3 regions of the Anoxybacillus suryakundensis genome follow, and region 3 is predicted to be linked to each of the others. Evidence: riboswitches for the same ligand, from Rfam matches in the RefSeq annotation. Region 3 holds a riboswitch; each other region holds the start of a gene.
What was found. A riboswitch is a leader RNA that binds a small molecule or an ion and turns the genes downstream of it on or off. The one in region 3 is predicted to bind cobalamin.
Positions count from the first base shown of each region.

Region 1: linked by a shared signal. The riboswitch ahead of ASC42_RS01125 (ribonucleoside-diphosphate reductase subunit alpha) and the one ahead of ASC42_RS04195 (ABC transporter substrate-binding protein) in region 3 are both predicted to bind cobalamin.
Region 2: linked by a shared signal. The riboswitch ahead of metE (5-methyltetrahydropteroyltriglutamate--homocysteine S-methyltransferase) and the one ahead of ASC42_RS04195 (ABC transporter substrate-binding protein) in region 3 are both predicted to bind cobalamin.

Region 1 covers NZ_LIOK01000001.1:230,499-232,776, reverse strand. The annotation lists gene ASC42_RS01125 (ribonucleoside-diphosphate reductase subunit alpha) at 1-991, opposite strand, end outside; cobalamin riboswitch at 1,101-1,301, opposite strand; gene ASC42_RS01120 (cytochrome d ubiquinol oxidase subunit II) at 1,394-2,278, opposite strand, start outside.
Region 2 covers NZ_LIOK01000025.1:13,612-15,889, forward strand. The annotation lists cobalamin riboswitch at 523-712, shown strand; gene metE (5-methyltetrahydropteroyltriglutamate--homocysteine S-methyltransferase) at 854-2,278, shown strand, end outside.
Region 3 covers NZ_LIOK01000004.1:133,479-135,756, reverse strand. The annotation lists gene ASC42_RS04200 (ATP-binding protein) at 1-746, shown strand, start outside; cobalamin riboswitch at 814-1,005, shown strand; gene ASC42_RS04195 (ABC transporter substrate-binding protein) at 1,122-2,078, shown strand; gene ASC42_RS04190 (FecCD family ABC transporter permease) at 2,044-2,278, shown strand, end outside.

The DNA of each region.
Region 1 (2,278 bases), on a different contig from region 3:
AGTCGTGGCATTTTTGACGTTCATCCCCGTTGTTTAATTTGGCATCTAAAAAAGAGAAAATATCTTTATGCCAAACGTCTAAATATACAGCGATAGACCCTTGACGTGTACCAAGTTGGTCCACCGATACAGCCGTATTGTTTAATTGGCGCATCCATGGAATGACGCCAGACGATACCCCTTTAAAACCTTTAATATCCGAGTTACGTGCGCGAATTTTTCCTAAATATACACCAATTCCGCCTCCGCCTTTAGATAGACGAGCGACGTCTGTATTCGATTCATAAATACCGATTAAACTGTCATCTACCGTATCAATAAAACAACTGGATAACTGTCCGTATGATTTTCCTGCGTTTGCATATGTTGGTGTAGCCACCGTCATATATTGATTGGATAATGCCCAATATGCTTCTTTAGCGAGTGCCATTCGTTTCGTTGGCTGTTCATGCGCCATTAATGTTAACGCGATGGTTAAAAAACGCTCTTGAGGCAGTTCGTAAATTTCACCGCTATAACCTTTCGCTAAATAACGATCAACAAGTGTTTTTAACCCGATGTATGTAAATTGCTCGTCTTTTTTCGGATCGATCCATGTCCCTGCTTCTTGTAGTTCCTCTTTCGTATACCGTTCAAGTACAAAAGGATCGTAAATGCCGAGATCGACGAGCTGTGTTTGCAACTCATAAAAGTAGCCATATGTTTCGAATCGATCGTAGCCGCGATTTATAGCAGCTTCATTGTATAATTGTTGTAAATAAAGACGTGCTGCAACAAACGTCCAATCAGGTTGCTCCACGGTAATTTCGTCAAGCGCATTTAAAATAAGTTTATTTATTATATCGTTGTAATTTCGCGTGTGGACAAGCGAGCGTACGGTACGTTCAACGTATCGCTCGCTTGATAAGTGTGGAAAGTCTTTGAAAATATGAAATAACAAACTTCGAATCGTCTCTTCATTTACTTCCTGCTGCTCTTTTATGTGCATCATCCAACATCCCTTCCCCTAAAAAATAAAAATCCGCCCTAGTTGAGCGGATGAAACGATGGAAAAAGGCGTGCTTTCACCATCGTTTCATCTTCTCAATCCCCGAAGAATATGAAACGATACAAGGAAGGCAGGTCTCCTGACTCGCGCTTCTTCCTACTTTGGATTCCTTCCCATATACGTGCCACAAACAGCTGACGTATACAGTGGTGTTGTTTCCATTTCGTCTGCGCACACAGTTGCGGGGACAGCTCTGGATTCGCACCAGATTCCCTATTAAGTCCATTGGGACACCTTCACTTGCTGGTTTCAATATATAGTTATTTTTTGTTTTTTTATCACAATATATTGTATAAAAAGGTTTACGTTTAAAACTATAACGAAAAATTTCAACATTTGCAATCATTATTTTTCATCATTTGCTAAATAGCGCCGATCTTTCATAAACAGTCGCCAAAAATAAATGAAACCTGGAAATAAAATTGCAAAGCCGACAATATACGTCACGAAAAGGGCACGAAACGTATTCGGATGTGTAAATCCAGACTCGATTGTTATATCTGGATAAATCATGTATGGTAAATGAGCTTTTCCATATGCGTAACTTGCACAAAAATATTGTAATACAATTGCTACAACTGCAAGGCGGGGCATTCCACGTCCGTTTTTCTTTTTCCATGAAGGAAGAAAAAGAGCTAAACCAGCCACGAGAAATAGTGCGACAGAAGCGGCAAGCCATGGCCAATACGCAATCATCCCATCATACAACCAACGCGCTTCGCTTCGCATCGTGATCATAATTAAAATTGAAGAGAGGAGAGCAAATGGCCCGATAATGAGCGCATCGCGACGATAAATGGCATAGGCTTCGGTTTCATTTGCTTCGTTCGAGTAATCCGCCAATAAAAGTGAAGAAAGAAAAAGTGTGCTTGTTATAGCAAAGGCAATGAATGCATATTCGTGTGGGCTTGTAAATAGACGGTCTAGACGAAGGTGACTGACGCCATTAACCGTTTCAACGAAAGATCCATGTGTAATGGGTAAGACGCTAATTAAAAAGGCTGGAATAAGCAAACCGCTTATACCAGAAATGTAAACGAGCACTTTTTCATACTTAGGAGCAACGTGTGAAAAAACGAGAAACGCACTGCGAATAGTGAGCAAAAGTAAAATGATGCTTCCAGGAATGAGTAAAATTGTGCCGAGCATAAACGTGGCTCCTGGAAAAAAGCTAACGAGCGCCACGACGATCGCGACGATAAATACATTTGTCACTTCCCATGTCGGTGA
Region 2 (2,278 bases), on a different contig from region 3:
GCTCCAGCTTGGTAAGTAAATGGGGAGAATTATAAACATGTGATGCCATAGGATATTTATCATAGTGAATTTTCAACGTAAAGTCCGATGAGTTACTATCTGAAATTTTTACAATAAATGCATCATCGCTCCAACGAGGTTCTTTTAGTACACTACACTTGTATTCCGAGTAATTATTATCCTGTAACAATCTATATATTTGTATAATATCGGTCGTTTTAGGAACTTCTCGAATCAAAATGTCCTTTATTTTCATTAGCAAGTTTTTGTTTTCGTTAGTTAACATAACCCTTCTGCCTCCCTTTCATTAAAAAAATTTATATTTAAATCCACTTTATGTAAAACTATAACAAAAAAAATCAATACTTTTTAACATAAAATTATCAATAAAATATTAATATTAACTTAAAAGAAAAATATAACCATTAACTACGGCGTTACATCTCTCAAAACTCCACACGAGAAAATATTTCGGTTGAAAAAAACAAAAAGTTCGTTTATTCTGAATTTTATACAACAAAATAATAAGTTCACGCAACAGGTGGTTCACACATGCTGTGAATCTTAAAAGGGAAGTTTGGTGAAAGTCCAACACGGTCGCGCCACTGTGATGCAGAGCTGTTTATCACAATCCACTGTTTCATTTGAAATGGGAAGGAGATAAACAGCGATGAAGCTAAGTCAGGAGACCTGCCTGTTGTATGCACTTACGACCTACGCGTCATAGGGAGGAGTGAGGACATATGATGTTGAGGCACTTCACGTATCTCAATACGAGTTAGCTATGCCCTCCTTCTGTTTGGAAGGGGGTTTTTCTGCTTGATTGGGATAAAATAACTGGAGGTGCTTGTATATGTTAATCTACAGTTCGAATGTAGGATATCCACGTATTGGAGAAAAGAGGGAATGGAAAAAAGCATTAGAATCTTTTTGGAATGGGCAAATGAACGAAGAGCAGTTCACAAAAACGATGGAAACGATTCGACTTGATTCGATTCGCAAACAAGTCGAGAAAGGAATTGATCTCATTCCGATCGGAGATTTTTCCTTATACGATCATGTGTTAGATACAGCATTTATGTTCGGATATATTCCAGAGCGATTCAAACAAATAGTTAATCCGCTAGAGCAATACTTTGCGATGGCGCGTGGCACGAACGGACAACATGCCCTTGAAATGACGAAATGGTTTAATACAAATTATCACTACATCGTTCCTGAAATCGGGCAAACTAAGCCGAAATTGGTGGAAAATCGGCTATTGCAAGAATACAAACTAATAAAAGAAACGTTCCATATTGAAGCAAAGCCTGTGTTACTTGGACCGATTACATTTCTTTTACTTTCGAAACAATACGATCGCAACGAATGGCGAAAGCATCTTGCGCACTTAGTTCCTGTTTATGTGGAATTGTTAAAACAACTAGGCGAGGCTGGAGTGTCGTTCGTACAAATGGATGAACCGATTCTCGTTCAAAATATAGACGATGATATCATCAACGCATTTCATCATGTATACAACGTTTTTCACCGCGATATACCGAACATAAATATTATTTTACAAACGTATTTTGCTAGCGTATCTCATTACCGTGAAGTTGTTGCTTTGCCTGTCGCAGGCATTGGGCTTGATTTTGTTCATGATGATGGCGAAAACATGGAAGTCATAAATACTTACGGATTTCCGAAAGATAAAATATTAGTTGCTGGTATTGTCGACGGCCGAAATGTATGGAAAAGTTCGCTTGTGCAAAAAGCGAAGCTCCTTCATCATTTAGCAGGCGTTTCTGAACAACTGATCATTCAACCGTCTTGCAGCTTAATACATGTCCCTGTCACAACAAAACATGAACATACGTTACCAACAGAACTTGCTAGTACTTTATCATTTGCGGATGAAAAATTAGATGAAATACGTATGTTGACAGAGCATATGAAAGGAAACGTAACGATCGACGAGCTAATCAAATACGATGAACAAACAACCGTTTATTTTTCCAAGTTCCGTCAATCTAAACAAACAGACGATATCACAACCGTTCCATTAAACCGAACATCTTATAGCGAAAGACAAAAAGCACAACGAGCCCATTTGCAGCTTCCACTTTTTCCGACAACGACAATTGGCAGCTTTCCACAAACGAGCGACGTGCGCCAAGCTCGGATGAAGTGGAAAAAAGGTGAATGGAATGACAATCAATATAAATCGTTTATAAAAAAAGAAATCGCAAAATGGATCGACATTCAAGAACAGCTACGGCTCGACGTGCTTGTCCAT
Region 3 (2,278 bases):
ACAACGGCAAGGTCATTCGCGGAGCGGTTGCGGTGCTTCGCGATATGACGGAAGAACGACGATTAGATAAGTTGCGCAAAGATTTTATCGCCAATGTCTCTCATGAATTGCGCACGCCGATTGCGATGTTACAAGGATATAGCGAAGCAATTGTCGATGATATTGCAGCGACAGATGAAGAGAAAAAAGAATTAGCAAAAGTCATTTATGATGAGTCGTTGCGCATGGGACGCCTCGTCAATGATTTGCTTGATTTAGCGCGCATGGAAGCTGGCCATTTAACGCTTCATCACGAGCAAGTGTCCCTTCGACCGTATATTGAACGTATCATTCATAAATTTCAAGGGCTGGCGAAAGAAAAAGGGGTTCGTTTGCTTGTTGACATGAACGATGAACTCGTTGTTTCGTTTGATCCCGATCGCATTGAACAAGTGATGACGAATTTAATTGATAACGCTCTTCGTCATACAGACGATGGTGGGGAAGTGCGTGTCATTGTCGCTGCGGATGAAGAAGTAGTACGCATTTCCGTACAAGATTCTGGTACAGGTATTCCAGAAGAAGATTTACCGTTTGTATTTGAGCGTTTTTATAAAGCGGATAAAGCACGTACGCGCGGTCGCTCAGGCACGGGATTAGGTCTTGCGATTGCGAAAAACATCGTCGAAGCGCATAAAGGAACAATTACTGTTCATAGCAAACTCGGAGAAGGAACGACATTTACATTTGCATTGCCATTAAAATAGAAAAAATTTGTTGCTATTCATCATATTTTTCGTTATGATAGAAACGTAAAAATTGTTCGATAATTACATACATCCGTTGCAAAAAGGTGTCGAACGGGCGACCTAGTAGACTTAATAGGGAATCTGGTGCAAGTCCAGAACTGTCCCCGCAACTGTAAGTGCTGACGAAATGAAATATGCCACTGTACGATTCGTATGGGAAGGCTTCAAAGTAGGATGACGCATAAGTCAGTAGACCTGCCTTTTTGCATCGTCATTCGCGTCTTCGGGGAGTGAGATAGCGAAACGACAAGAGGAGTTATTATCTTTTGTTGTTTCCAGCTCATTCCATTTGGAGTGAGCTTTTTATTTTTATACATAAAAGGGGGTAAAATCATGAAAAAATGGAAACAGTACATGTGGCTTTTGGCACTCGTGTTGACGCTCGGATTAGCAGCGTGCAACAGTAACGCAGAGCCAGCGAAAGAAACAAAACAAGAGACGAAAACAGAGGAAGTTGCTTTTCCAGTGACCGTCAAAGATGCGGTTGGTGATGTCACGATTGAAAAAGAACCGACAAAAATCGTTTCACTCATTCCGAGCAATACAGAAATTGCATACGCGTTAGGGCTTGGTGACAAAATTGTCGGTGTCAGCGATTTTGATAATTATCCAGAAGATGTGAAAAACAAAGAAAAAATTGGTGGCATGGAATTTAATGTAGAAAAAATTATTTCGCTTCAACCAGACGTTGTGCTTGCGCATGCATCTAGTGCCCACAATGCTGAAGAAGGGTTAAAGCAGTTAAAAGATGCAGGCATTACGGTCATTGTCGTGCCAAATGCGACGTCGTTCAACGACGTATATGCGTCCATTGAGCTCATCGGGAAAGCGACAGGGAAAGCGAAAGAAGCAGCGGATGTTGTGCAGCAAATGAAACAAAAAATTGATACGATTGCTGAAAAAGCGAAAGAAGTAAAAGAGGAAGCGACAGTTTGGGTCGAAGTTTCTCCTGCACCAGAAATTTATACAGCAGGAAAAGGAACATTTATGGATGAAATGTTAACGATCATTCACGCGAAAAACGCAGCAGGTGATCAAGAAGGATGGCCGATGTTTACTGAAGAAGATGCGGTGGCATTAAATCCAGATGTCATTATTACGACGTATGGCTATTATACGCCAAACGCTGTCGAGCAAGTGCTCGCTCGTCCGGCATGGAAAGAAGTTCCTGCGATTAAAAATAAACGAGTATACGATGTCAATTCTGATTTAGTTTCTCGTCCAGGGCCACGTTTAGTTGAAGGGGTCGAAGAAATTGCCAAAGTCGTTTATCCAGACATTTTTAAATAATTACATTACTGCATCAATCGTTGCGATCGTTGCATTATTATTAGGGATATCGATTGGATCACAATCGATTCCCTTTTCTTCTATATGGGAAACGTTGTTGCATCATACGTTTCATACATCTACAAATGTTCCCGCGGCCATTTCGCAAATTATTGTTTCTATTCGCTTACCACGAGTTGTGCTCGCTTTTTTAGTTGGCG